3 regions of the Vogesella perlucida genome follow, and region 3 is predicted to be linked to each of the others. Evidence: predicted binding sites of a transcription regulator. Region 3 holds the regulator's gene; each other region holds the start of a gene.

Region 1 (4,356 bases), on a different contig from region 3:
TTGCGGAACACCAGGATATCCACGTCCGAGCCCACGGCCACTTCTACTTGTGGCATGCGGTTGTTGATGGACAGCTTGATGATCATCTGGCGCAGCGGTGTGATCAGCGCCGAGATGTGCTTGGGCAGAATGTGGCACTCGTTCATGTCAGCGATGAAGCTGGAGCGCTTTTCATGGAAGCCGACCAGCACGCCGCCTTTTTTCTCTACCAGGCGGGCGGACAGGCGGGCGCGGTGGCGGTAGCCCCAGGCCGGGCCGGCGATAGGGGTCATCACCACTTGCGGGCGTACCTTGCCGATGCGGGCCAGGTTGTCTTCCAGCACGCGCTGCTTGATGGCGACCTGGGCGGTGAACTCGACGTGCTGCATGGAGCAGCCACCGCATACGCCATAGTGCGGACAGGATGGCTGGGTGCGCATGTAGCTATCTTTCAACACATCCACGGCTACAGCGTTCTCGTAGCTGGGTTTTTTACGGAAGCTGCTGTAAGTAACTACCTCGTAAGGCAGCGCGCCTTCGATAAATATTGTCTTGCCTTCGACGTGGGCAACACCACGTCCTTCATGGTCCAGGGATTCGATCTGGGCGATTTGTTGCTGTTGAGTCATTGTTTTTTAAAGTCAAAATGCGTTGGCAAAGGCCGCAATTGTCGCAGAAACCACAGCAAAACGCACGGTGCCAGGTTGGCCGCATGGCATTGCAACAAACTGCGCCGCATCTGCTACCATCCTCGCTATTGCAACCTGTTCAAAGTACCAAATTGACACTCAAGCCCAGCCTTGCCCTCTTTGCCTTAATCAGTAGCACTGTATGGGCTTCTACCCCGGAACCGGATGTCGAGATTGCCCCTGTTGGCCAGCATCTGGTGGTAAACCTGCCGCAAACCCGCGTGTTGTTGTACCAGGATGGTGTTTTGCTGCGCAGCTACCCGGTAGCGGTGGGCAAGCAGATCACGCGTACCCCCACGGGTAGTTACACCATCAATGGCATACACCGCGACCCGACCTGGCATGTACCCAAGTCCATCCAGGCTGAAATGGCCAAAAAAGGCCAGCCGGTAAAAACCGAGGTGCCTCCGGGGCCGGAAAACCCGCTGGGCAAGGTGTTCATCCGTTTTGGCGAGCCGCGCCTGGGCCTGGGCTTTCATGGCACCAACCAGCCCGGCAGCGTGCCGGGGGTGCGTAGCCATGGCTGTGTGCGCCTGAAGAACGAAAACGCGCTGGCGCTGGCCGATTGGGTGAGCAACGGTGCACAGGTGACCATTGCCTACCAGCCGCTGGTGCTGAACGAAGACGAAGCCGGCGAGCTGTGGCTTACCGCCTACCGTGATATCTACGGCATGAAAGACCCGTCCTACCGCCACCTGGCCAATACGCTGCTGGAGTGGCAGCGTGACAACGCCAAAGTGCTGCATGGCGCCAGGGTGGATGCGGCGATTCGCGAGCGCACCGGCAAGCCAGTGTGCTTGTCGTGCAAGGATGCGGCCACGGCCACGGTCACAGGCGGCTTGAGCATGAAGCGCTGGCTTAGCGTAGACCCGGAGCCGGTGCAGCAGGATGCCACCGTGCCGGTGCAGGGGCGTGCCTTGCAGAGCAAGGCCCCGGCGATGAGCCCGAGCTAGCGCGCTGCCTGCTATATAGAAAAAGCCCACCTTTTGCGGTGGGCTTTTTTCATGTCTGGCAAGGCTAGCACAGGCTGGCGGGTGGCAGGCTACGCTGGTAGTGCAGCAGGCGGCCACGGTAGGGCGTGCCGTCCCACAGCGGGGCCTCGATCATGCTTTCGTTCAGCGTAAAGCCCAGCAAAGCCATCTGGCGATGAAACAGGCTGCGGTTGCCGCGGTTGGGGTCGATGATGATGACTTGTGCGGCTGGTGCGGCATGCAGGGCAATAAACGCGGCCAGCGTTAGTGGCTGGTCGCGCTCGTACAGCACATCGCTGCCGATGATCAGGTCGAACTCGCCCAGCCCGGGGTTGGTGTGCCCCCAGTTGCCGGTCAGGTAGGGCAGCGGTGGCAGCGCGTTCAGTGCTACGTTAGCCGCCAGAAAGCCGGCGGTCAGCGGGTGGCAGTCGCTGGCGGTGATATTGCCTTCGCGGCGCTGTATCACCAGGCTGGCCAGCCCCAGGCCGCAGCCTATTTCCAGAATGCGTTGTGTCCCCAGCTCCCAGCCCTGCATCAGGTCGGCCAGCTTTTGTGCCGATGGCCATACCAGGCCAAATAGCGGCCAGCTGGCTTCGGAAATGCCCAGTGCGGCGGCTTCGCCTAACGGGTCGGCGTATTGCTGGTTATCCAGCAGGGATCGGATGACGAGATCGGGCGCCCCAGCCACGTGAACGTGCTGGATTTTCACTGCATAGCCTGGCATGGCAAACCTTTGGTGCGGTACGAGCTGGACTCTATGTGCGTCGAACAGACGTCGCGACCAAAGGGCAGAGGCGATGCTTGGGCGATGAGAACATCGGGTAAAGCAGGCGGGAAACGGATTAAAACCGGAGCCGGCATGATACCACAGTCTGCCCTGGCGCCCGCGCTGGCCTGTTTTTTCATGCTGTGCGGGTAGTCGGGGCGGTACTTGATCCGCGTCAGTTACGGGGGGGCGGGCGGTGCAATACTGGAATCAGCCCGTACAGCACGGTGCTGCCAGGGCTACCAGGACACTGGATACCCGATGAAACCAGCAGACTATCTGATACACATACACCGCCATTGCCAGCAGCTGCTCCAGGCGCTGCAGCGCCATATCGCGCAGCAACACTGGGTACAGGCGCAGCGCGCCTGCCATGATTTTTGTGCCGAGCTGGACAGCCACTTTGCCGACGAAGAGCAGGTACTGTACCCGCTGTACGAACAGCTAAGCGGCCTGCAGCTCGGCCCTACCGAGGTGATGCGCTACGAGCACGAGCAGCTGCGCGAGCTGATGGAAGCGTTATTCCAGGCTGTACAGCAGCACGATCTGGCGCTGAGCAACCCCCTGGCCGGGGTACTGCAACGCCAGCTACAGCAGCATTGTGAAAAAGAGGAAAGCATTCTTTACCCGTTTTGCCAGCTCAGTACCGCACAGTGGGTGGCGCTGCGCTGGCCGGGCGTGCCACCCGGCTGAGCGCTCAGGCGGCTTGCTGCAGCTTGCGCCGTGCTTGCGCCAGGTCCCAGTCGCCCTGCAGGTCCAGCCAGAAGCGCGGTGGCAGGCCAAACAGCAGCGACAGCCGCAGCGCGGTGTCGGGGGTAATGCTGCGGTGGCCCTGGATGATTTCATTCAGGCGGCGGCGCGACAGCCCCAGCTGGTTGGCCGCGTGCGTTTGCGTGAGGCCGGCCGGGCGCAGAAAGCGGCTGTACAGAAAGCGCCCGGGGGCGATAGGGGTACGGGTGGTCAGGATATTGCGTGCCATGCGGCCAACCTCTGAAAAAATGGCCGGGGTCGCCCCCGGCCCAAACTTACCCACACACTCTACAACTATCGTTTGCCGGCACTGCGTAGCGTGCCGGCGTAACACAAAAAGCCTACCGACAGGCCTTAATCCTTGAACATGCGAAAGCCGCTGATCATGGTGGAGACCATGCTCTGCTTGGACATGATGTCCTCGCGGATGGCGGCGTACACGTGGATCATCACGAACAGCAAAATCGCCCACATGCCCAGGCGGTGCCAGCTGTGCACGTCCAGGCTATTGCCAAACGCCACAATCACCCAGTTAAAAGCGCTGTGCGCCCAGCTGCCCTCACCAGTGCCTTCGCCGTACAGCGCAAAGCCGGTGGCGCACATGAACAGCGTGGCCCAGATAAAGCTGGCCATGGCGATCTGGCCTACCGGGTTGTGGCCGATGTATTTCTTGGGGTAGCGCTCGATAAACAGGTACCAGCGGATTTCAAAGAAAAACTCCTGCCACCAGGCTTTATCCCACACCGGCACCAGAATGATCTCGCGGGCGTGATGGTTGCCCACGATAGCCCAGTAAATCCGCCCCACCAGCCCGGCCGCCAGCACGTAGCCGGCAGCAAAGTGGGCAAAGCGGATATAGCCCATCACGTACTGGAAGGTGGCCTCGCCCGGCACGCTGGGCAGCGGTTTGCCAATAAAATAGCCGGTCAGCGACAGGGTGATGATGCACAGCACGGTGACCCAGTGCCACAGCCGTACCGGTGCCTCGTATACGTAAACCGACGTTACCTTGCGGCCCAGCCCCTGCGGGGCGTTGCCGTCAAAATCATAGCTTTTCATCGCTTGCTCCTGAGTCTTGGGTCACAGCCAGCCACGACAGCGGCGCGGACTGTGACGCGGCTCTGATAAACCGGCAGCGCCGCGGCAGGGGAGTGCAGCCCCCGCCGCGGGCCATTCCGGCGATCCGGCCGCCGCCGGGGTG
Region 2 (4,356 bases), on a different contig from region 3:
TCGTAGAACAGCTCGTAGAAGTCACCCATGCGGTAAAACAGCAGCTTGTCGGCGTGGTCTCGTTTCAGAGCCAGATATTGCTGCATCATGGGTGTGTGCTGAGGCGTGGTCATCGATAGTTCCGTGCTGAAAAAGGTTGGCCGCAATAGACAACGCCCCGTCTGGCGGGGCGCGGCAAGCTATTTTACGGGATGCGCGTCAGCGCGTCACGGCGGCAGCATCACCATGCGGTTGCGGCCCTGGTGCTTGGCCTGGTACAGCGCCATGTCGGCGCGGGCCAGCAGGCTGCGGCTGTCGTCGCCAGGCTGGTACAGGCTCAGACCGAGCGAGGCGGTGAGATGGATGGTGTGCCCGGCAAAGTGCAAGGGTTGCCCGGCAATAGTGGCCAGCAGCTGTTGGCCGCAACGGGCGGCGGCTTGCGCCGTGCTGCCGGGTAACAGCACGCAGAACTCTTCGCCCCCCAGGCGGCCGGCACAGCTCTCCGGGCCCAGCTGTTGGCGCATCTGGCTGGCAATATGGGCCAGGGTCGCATCGCCGCAGGCGTGGCCGTAGTGGTCGTTGACCTGTTTGAAGTGATCCAGGTCCAGCATCAGCAGGGCCAGGGTGGTGTGGGCCGGGCTGGCCAGCAGCGTTTCCAGCTGGGCCAGTAGAGTGGGGCGGTTGTACAGGCCGGTGAGCGAGTCGATGGTGGCTTGTTCGCGCAGCAGACGTTCCTGCTGCTTGCGCAGGCTGATATCGCGGGCAGAGCCCCAGATCACCGGCTGGCCGTCCAGTACCAGGCGACGCACGCTGACTTCTACATCGATGATCTGGCCATCTTTGGTGCGGTTCTGGCTGTCGAAGGTTTCCGGGGTGTCGCCGGTATGGGCCAGCTGCTGGCGCAGCTCGGCCTCGCTGCGGTGCGACACCATGTCCCACAGGTGCAGCTGACGGATCTCGGCCTGGCTATAGCCCAGCAGCTTGCACAGCGAATCACTGGCTTCCAGCACGCGGCCATCCATGTCGATGATGGACAGCGCATCTGCTGCGTTCTGCAAGATAGCCTGGTACCACTGCGTGCGGCTATCCAGCGCCTGGCGGTTAGCGTCGTTTTCCATCAGCACCGCCAGCAGGCGGGCGGTGTCTTCAATCACGGTAATGGCTTCCAGCGTGGGCGCGCTGGGGGCATGGTGATACACGGCAAAGGTACCGTGCACTTTGCCTTTGCTGTCGATAATGGGTTCGGACCAGCAGCTACCCAGCGCAAACTGCCGTGCTACCTCGCGATAGGGGGCCCAGTTCGGATGCTGCTGCAGGTCTTCTGCCACCAACCGTTTGCGGTGCCACGCCGCGGCCCCACAGCTGCCCACCATGGGGCCGATGGCCAGGCCATCTATTAGCGCGGTATAGGCGGGGGGCAGCGAGGGGCCTACTAACGGGCGTAGCCGTTGCGTGGCGTCCACTTGCAAGATGGTACACAGCCAGCCGGGCAGGGCTTGCTCGATATGCTCCACCATGTCGCCCAGCAGGGCCGGCAAGGGTTGGCCTTGTATGTACTGGCGCAGAAAGTGCGAGTGCAGCGCGTCCCAGCTGGCCCGCGCGCTGCTGATGCGCTCGTGCTCCAGCCTTTGCAGCTCGGCCGCGGCACGGGTAACGAAGGGGGCAATATCCTGCAGCAGGGTGTCCGGCAAGGCATGTGCCCGCTCGTCAAACAGCGCCAGATGCCCCAGACAGTGCCCATGCTTGTCCACCAGCGGCCAGCCGGCATAGCTTTGCCAGGCGGTGTCTTGCTCGGCTGAAAAGTCCTGGTTGACCCCGCGATGGCACATGGTGGCCTGTTGCTGGTGGATCACTTGCTCACACGGGGTGCCCGCCAGTGGGTAGCGCCCAGGGTGCTGGCTACGGTTGGCTACCATCACCTCCACATGCCGCAGCGGCAACGGCAGCGGCCGGCTGATAAAAACCAGCTGGGCACCGCTGTGTTGAGCCAAGCTGTTAACCAGCTGCTGCAGGTAGTCTTTACCCAGTGCGGCGGCGGTGTCTTCTAGCAGGGCATGGCGTATCGAGGGCGGGGTGGGCATAAGGACGGTGATGAGTGTCGATACATATCAGTATCGTCCAACTGCAAGCGTTTGATAAAGCATCATTGTTTGTGTGGTGTCTATCTTGGCAGGTGCGCATTGACAAGGCCTATTTTCTAAAACTATGATCCATATCAAACTTTCAGAAAATACTGAAAATTCAAAAAGGCCACACACATGAACCTGCCACCCCTGATTCAATCCTTTGTGCTCCATTTTGGCGAAATGGGCAGCCACTGGGGCATCAACCGTACCGTCGGGCAGATTTACGCCCTGCTCTATGTTTCCGACCGCCCGCTGAACGCCGACGATATCGTGGAAGCCATTGGCTGTTCGCGCTCCAATACCAGCATGGCGCTGAAAGAACTGCAGGCCTGGCGACTGGTCAAACTGCAACACCTGCCGGGCGACCGCCGCGAGTACTTCAGCACGCCGGAAGACGTGTGGGCCATCTTCAAGACCCTGGCGGAAGAGCGCCAGAAGCGAGAAGTCGAGCCCACGCTGACCATGCTGCGCGGCGCCATCATGGAAACGCCAGCCGGCGAGGCCGAGCGCCACGCGCAGGCGCGCATGAACGAGATGTACCAGCTGATCGAGCTGGTGACCAAGTGGTTTGCCGACATCCGCGACATGGATGTGGAAACACTGGAAAAACTGATGAAGCTGGGTAGTCAGGTAGGCAAGGTGCTGCAGTTTACCCAGAGCCTGGGCCGGCTGGCCGGCCGTGACAGTGGCAAGGAGGATTAGCCATGGACAGCCTGGACCCGGTCATACTGGCGCGCATCCAGTTTGCGGCCAACATTACTTTTCATATCCTGTTCCCCACCATCAGCATTGCCATGGGCTGGGTGCTGCTGTACTTCAAGGCGCGCTTTAACCGTAGTGGCGACGAAGCGTGGATGGACGCCTATGGCTTCTGGGTAAAGATCTTCGCGCTGACCTTTGCGCTGGGCGTGGTGTCCGGCATTACCATGAGCTTTCAGTTTGGTACCAACTGGCCGGGCTTCATGCAGCACGTGGGTAATGTAGCGGGGCCACTGCTGGCTTACGAAGTACTGACCGCGTTTTTCCTGGAAGCCACCTTCCTGGGCATCATGCTATTCGGCCGCTCAAAAGTATCCAACCGCGTACACACGCTGGCGACCTTTCTGGTGGCGTTCGGTACCACCGTGTCGGCGTTCTGGATCATCGTGCTGAACTCATGGATGCAGACCCCGGCCGGGGTAGAGGTCATCGCCGGCAAGGTGCACGTGCAAAGCTGGCTGGCGGTGATCTTCAACCCGTCCATGCCCTACCGCCTTAGCCATATGCTGCTGGCGTCCGGTCTGACCGTGGCGTTTCTGGTAGCGGGTGTCTCGGCCTACCGCTGGCTGCGCGGCGACCGCGCCGCTGCCGTGGCGCACACCCTGAAAACCGGCGTAGGGCTGGCCGCGCTGCTGATTCCGCTGCAGGTACTGGTGGGCGACATGCACGGCCTGAATACCTTCCACCACCAGCCGGCCAAGCTGGCCGCCATAGAAGGCGTGTGGCACACCGAGCGCGGCGCGCCGCTGCTGCTGTTTGCCCTGCCGGATGAAACCACGCAAAGCAACCGCTTCGAGGTGGGTATTCCAAAGCTGGCCAGCCTCATCATCACCCACGACCTGAATGGCGAGATTCGCGGCCTGAACGAGTTCCCCAACGCGCACCCGCCGGTCGCCAAGGTGTTCTGGAGCTTCCGCGTGATGGTGGGGGTGGGCATGCTGATGCTGGCGGTAAGCTGGCTGGCGTGGTGGCAGCTGCGCCGTGGCGCACTGTCGCCATGGCTGCTGCGTGGCCTGGTGGCCATGACCTTCTCGGGCTGGGTGGCCACGGTGGCTGGCTGGTACGTGACCGAAATCGGCCGCCAGCCGTGGCTGGTGACCGGCATCCTGCGCACCGCCGATGCAGCCTCCAGCGTAGGTAGCGGCATGATTTTGTCTACCCTGCTGATGTACCTGTTGCTGTACGCCGTGCTGCTGGCCAGCTATGTGTCGGTGGTGTTTTATCTGGCGCGCAAGGCAGCGCCTGCGGCCAACCCTGAAGGAGTACAGCCATGAATGCCGAACTGTGGTTGCCGGTGATCTTTGCCGGGCTGATGGCGCTGTCCATGCTGATTTATGTGGTGCTGGACGGCTACGACCTGGGCGTGGGCGTGCTGCTGCCGCTGGGTAACGACGAAGAGCGCGACGCCATGATCGCCAGTATCGGCCCGTTCTGGGACGCCAACGAAACCTGGCTGGTGCTGGGCGTGGGCCTGCTGCTGGTGGCGTTCCCC
Region 3 (4,356 bases):
GATATTGCGAATCAGGAAACGCCCCTTGGGTGCCACCATCAGAAAATCACCGTCAAAGGTCAGCAGGCCTTCGCTCTGGAACGCCCGGATCTGCGGCAGCTCTACCGCAAAATAGTCGGCGAAATTGATGGCAAAGGTCTGCTCGATCGCCTCTACCGACAGCGAGAAGCGGCACATCAACGCCTGGATCACGCTGCGACGCAAAATATCATCCTGCGTCAGCGTCATGCCGCGCAGCACCGGCAGGCGGCCGGCATCCAGCGCGGCGTAATAGGCGTCCAGCTCCTTCTCGTTCTGCGTATAACACGGCCCCACCTTACCGATGGACGACACGCCCAGACCGATCATGTCGCAGTCGGCATGCGTAGAGTAGCCCTGGAAGTTTCGCTGCAGGCGGCCCTGCTGCAAGGCACGCGTCAGCTCGTCGTCCGGCTTGGCAAAATGGTCCATGCCGATAAACACATAGCCTGCATCTGCCAGCTGGCGGACCGAGTTTTGCAGGATATCCAGCTTGGTAGCCGATGTGGGTAAATCCACCTCGTTAATGCGGCGCTGCGGCATGAACACCGTAGGCAGATGCGCGTAGTTGTACAGCGCAATGCGGTCTGGCGACATGGCAATCACGCGGCTTACCGTGTTTTCCAGCGAATGCGCGGTTTGCTTGGGCAGGCCGTAGATCAAGTCCACACTGATGGACTTGAAGCCGGCTTCGCGCGCGGCATCCATCACCACGCGGGTTTCTTCCTCGCTCTGGATGCGGTTCACCGCCTCCTGCACCACCGGGTCGAAATCCTGGATACCGATGCTCATGCGGTTGAAACCCAGCTGTGCTAGGTGCAGCACGGTGTCGCGGCCAACCTTGCGCGGGTCGATCTCGATAGAGAATTCCCCCTCCGGTAGCAGCTCGAAATGCTCGCGAATAATGCCCATCACGCGGTCCAGCTGCGCATCCGACAAAAAGGTCGGCGTACCGCCGCCAAAATGCAGCTGGATCACTTTTTCACGGCTACCCAGTTTTTCCGCCACCAGGCGAATTTCCTTTTCCAGGTAATCCAGGTAGGCATCGGCGCGGCTTTTGTCTTTGGTAATGATCTTGTTACAGCCGCAGTAGTAGCAAATGGTGTTGCAGAACGGCACATGCACATACAGCGAGATCGGCCGGTGGTTAGCACCGATCGCACGGTGCGCCAGCCACTGCTCGTAATCACTCACCCCGAAACCGGCGTGAAAACGGTCGGCGGTGGGGTAGGACGTGTAACGCGGGCCAGAGCCTTCCAACCTTTCGATAAGTTCTCTATCGAAAATACACTGTGTCGGCATGAAATTTGTGGTGGGTGTCATATTGAATCTGGTTGGAAAACCGGTGGTGGGCTGGTAAATTTGCGCAATTACCACTTTTCTTGCTTTGACGCGTATCAAGCAAGCCCGCTTGCTTGGCGAAAACACACTATATGACTGACCACACACACCCAATGCACGCACTCAAAGTGTCGTGTTCCAACTGCAGCCTGCGAGAACTGTGCCTCCCGGTAGGCTTGAACCGCGATGAAATGGCGCAACTGGACGCCGTGATCCGTCAAAGCCGACGTCTGAAACGTGGCGAATACCTGTTCCGCTCTGGCGAGGGCTTCCGCTCGCTGTACGCGGTGCGTACCGGTTACTTCAAGACCTGCGTCTCCAGCCAGGACGGCCGCGAACAGGTAACCGGCTTCCACATGTCGGGCGAACTGATGGGTCTGGACGGCATTTCGTCCAACCTGCACGGCTGCGATGCCATCGCACTGGAAGACAGCGAAGTCTGCGAGCTGCCCTTCAACCGCATGGAAACGCTTGGCCGTGACATCCCCAGCCTGCAGCACCATTTTTTCCGCCTGATGAGCCGCGAAATCGTGCGCGACCAGTCGGTGATGTTGCTGCTAGGCAACATGAAAGCCGAAGAACGCCTGGCCGCTTTTTTGCTGAATTTGTCACAGCGCCTATCAGCTCGCGGCTTTGCGGCCAACGATTTCATCCTGCGCATGAGCCGCGAAGAAATCGGCAGCTTCCTGGGGCTAAAGCTGGAAACCGTCAGCCGTACCCTGTCGAAATTCCAGCAGCAAGGCTGGCTGGTGGTAGACCACAAACACATTCAGCTGGTGAAACCGGAAGAACTGAAACAGCTGGTAGCCGGCTGCTCGCAAGCACAGCACTGATCACCCGCTACGAATGCCAAACGCCCCTTCCGGGGCGTTTTGTTTTTTGGCCTACAGCATGCCGATGGACAGCGCCGCCGCCAGGGTAGCGCCCAGCTCGGCAGCCGCGGCAAGGTCCGCCGTTTGTGGCACGCCGCGTACCAGCAGTGGCGGGTAGGCCTGCCGCCAGCCGTAGCCGCGTGCGATGCGCTCGATGGCCTGCTGTGCCCCCAGGCCATCATTGCCGGCACTAATCAGCACCGCGTACGGCAAGCCGGCAACTTTGCCCTGGGCCGGGTAGTAGGTACGGTCGAAAAAGTCTTTCAGCGCGCCGGCCATATAGCCAAAGTTTTCCGGTGTGGCCAGCAGCAGCGCATCGCAGGCCAATAGCTCGTCAATACCCGCCTGCAGGGCTGGCAGGATGCGTACTGCCACGCTGCCGTTCTCCCCCGCTGCGGCGGCCGCCGCTTGGGCCAGCTGCAAGGTATGGCCGGTCTGGCTGCTCCACAGCACCAGCAGCGTCTTCATGCGGCCAACCTGGGTAGCAAGGTGGCCAGTAAGTCAGGGTCTGGCCAGCTATCGGGCACCACAAAACCTCGCGCCACCTCCTGCCAGATGCCCTGCGCGTCCGGCAGCAGCTCGGCCAGCAGCCAGGGGCCATCGGCCTGCGCCAGCTGCGCGCGCATGGCGGCCAGGCTCTGCGTGACCGCTTCCTCTGCTTGCGCCGGACCTAGCCATTGCAAGCGCGGCAGGGCCAGCCAGCGGCTATGCGGATGCTGCTGCGGCCAACCATCCTGCAAACGGCACCACCAGCCACGGCAGGCTGCGGTATGAATGGCGGGGTGGGTGTCGGCTGCATCGGCAGGGAAAAACAGCCAGCCGGTCAGGCGGCTGCAGGGGATTACCTGCTCGAAACCGGCGGGCAGCCTGGCGGCGGAGTGCTGCGCCAAGGTGAGCTGGCTGGCCAGCTTGTGGTATTTCAGCCACCAGGCGTCGCGCAGGCCGGGGCCGACCAGCGCATACGGGGCGCTATCCAGCTGCAGGTAAAACTTGCTGGCGGCTTCCAGGTGATACGGTTCGCCTTCTATGCGTAGCAAAAAGTCAAACTCGCCCACTGTGTGGGTGCCGTCGCGTACCGGCAGGTTGGCCGCTACCAGCGCGATATGCGGTGCGTGGCTGAACCAGTACGCCAGCAGGGCTTCGGCGTATAGCCCCAGGCGGCGCGTAGGGCGTGCTGCCAGCCACGCCAGCAGCGGGCCGGGGTCGGCATCCAGCGCCAGCAGCTGCGGCCAACCTTGTGGCCCCAGCAGGCGCTGGCAGCTGATTTCCACACCGCTATGCCAGGGTGGCGGCGCCGTCAGCAGGTAGGCAAGGTCGCGCACCGGCTGGCTGCGCAGCTGCGCGCACTGCGCCAAGCCGGGCAGCATGGCTTACTCGCCCTGCTTGTCGCGCGGCGGCAGGCTGCCGTCGGCGACGCGCTGCACCTGCTTGAAGAAGCCGCGCAGGATGTCGATTTCTTCGCGCAGTACGCCAGCGCGGTTGAACAATGCACGCATGCGGCGCATCAGGCGCTCGCTGTTGCGGCGCTCGTAGTAGCCGATGGCTTCCAGCGTGTTGTCCAGGTGGCCGCACATGCTTTCTACCTCGGCCATGCTGGCGGCCTCGCCTTCGGCTTTCAGGTAGTTCACATCCACACCGGTGTGGCTGAACAGCTCGTAGGTCATCACCTGTACCGCCATGGCCAGGTTCAGCGAGAAGTAGTCCGGGTTACCTGGCACGGTTACCAGGCGGTTGCACATTTCTACTTCTTCTATCGACAAGCCGAAGGTTTCATTGCCGAACACCAGCGCTACCTGCTCGCCCTCGCGTGCGCGGGCAATAAGCTCGGGCGCGGTTTCGCGCGGGGTGGACAGCGGCGTGGTGAGCTCGCGGCGGCGGCTGGTCAGCGCACAGGCCACGGTCACGTCCGACAGCGCCTCGGTCAGGCTGCTGACCACCGTAGCGTGCGCCAGTACGTCTACCGCGCCGGAAGCCAGTACGTTGGCCTCTTCGCTGGGAAACACTTTCGGCTCAACCAGATACAAGCGCGTCAGGCCCATGGTTTTCATGGCCCGTGCTGCCGAGCCGATATTGCCAGGGTGGCTGGGGCGCGCCAGCACGACGCGAATGTTCTTTAAAAAATCAG

What was found. The regulator FNR, encoded in region 3, switches genes on or off when oxygen is low (the NO sensors DNR and NnrR bind a similar motif). The targets are predictions, from matches to a motif close to TTGATNNNNATCAA.
Region 1: a site for FNR is predicted at 2,571-2,584, ahead of ACZ9XP_RS01035 (hemerythrin domain-containing protein). Genes of this name have one in related genera too.
Region 2: a site for FNR is predicted at 2,185-2,198, ahead of ACZ9XP_RS11540 (GbsR/MarR family transcriptional regulator). Genes of this name have one in related genera too.

The regions. Positions count from the first base shown of each region.
Region 1 covers NZ_CEETRO010000001.1:198,560-202,915, reverse strand. The annotation lists gene rlmD (23S rRNA (uracil(1939)-C(5))-methyltransferase RlmD) at 1-608, opposite strand, end outside; gene ACZ9XP_RS01045 (L,D-transpeptidase family protein) at 761-1,621, shown strand; gene ACZ9XP_RS01040 (class I SAM-dependent methyltransferase) at 1,686-2,348, opposite strand; gene ACZ9XP_RS01035 (hemerythrin domain-containing protein) at 2,667-3,098, shown strand; gene ACZ9XP_RS01030 (HigA family addiction module antitoxin) at 3,103-3,384, opposite strand; gene cybH (Ni/Fe-hydrogenase, b-type cytochrome subunit) at 3,510-4,214, opposite strand.
Region 2 covers NZ_CEETRO010000007.1:58,725-63,080, reverse strand. The annotation lists gene mutS (DNA mismatch repair protein MutS) at 1-113, opposite strand, end outside; gene ACZ9XP_RS11545 (sensor domain-containing diguanylate cyclase) at 207-2,060, opposite strand; gene ACZ9XP_RS11540 (GbsR/MarR family transcriptional regulator) at 2,238-2,807, shown strand; gene ACZ9XP_RS11535 (cytochrome ubiquinol oxidase subunit I) at 2,810-4,138, shown strand; gene ACZ9XP_RS11530 (cytochrome d ubiquinol oxidase subunit II) at 4,135-4,356, shown strand, end outside.
Region 3 covers NZ_CEETRO010000011.1:92,513-96,868, forward strand. The annotation lists gene hemN (oxygen-independent coproporphyrinogen III oxidase) at 1-1,341, opposite strand, end outside; gene fnr (fumarate/nitrate reduction transcriptional regulator Fnr) at 1,452-2,192, shown strand; gene ACZ9XP_RS15420 (NAD(P)H-dependent oxidoreductase) at 2,244-2,699, opposite strand; gene ACZ9XP_RS15425 (DUF1853 family protein) at 2,696-3,598, opposite strand; gene ACZ9XP_RS15430 (RNA methyltransferase) at 3,602-4,356, opposite strand, start outside.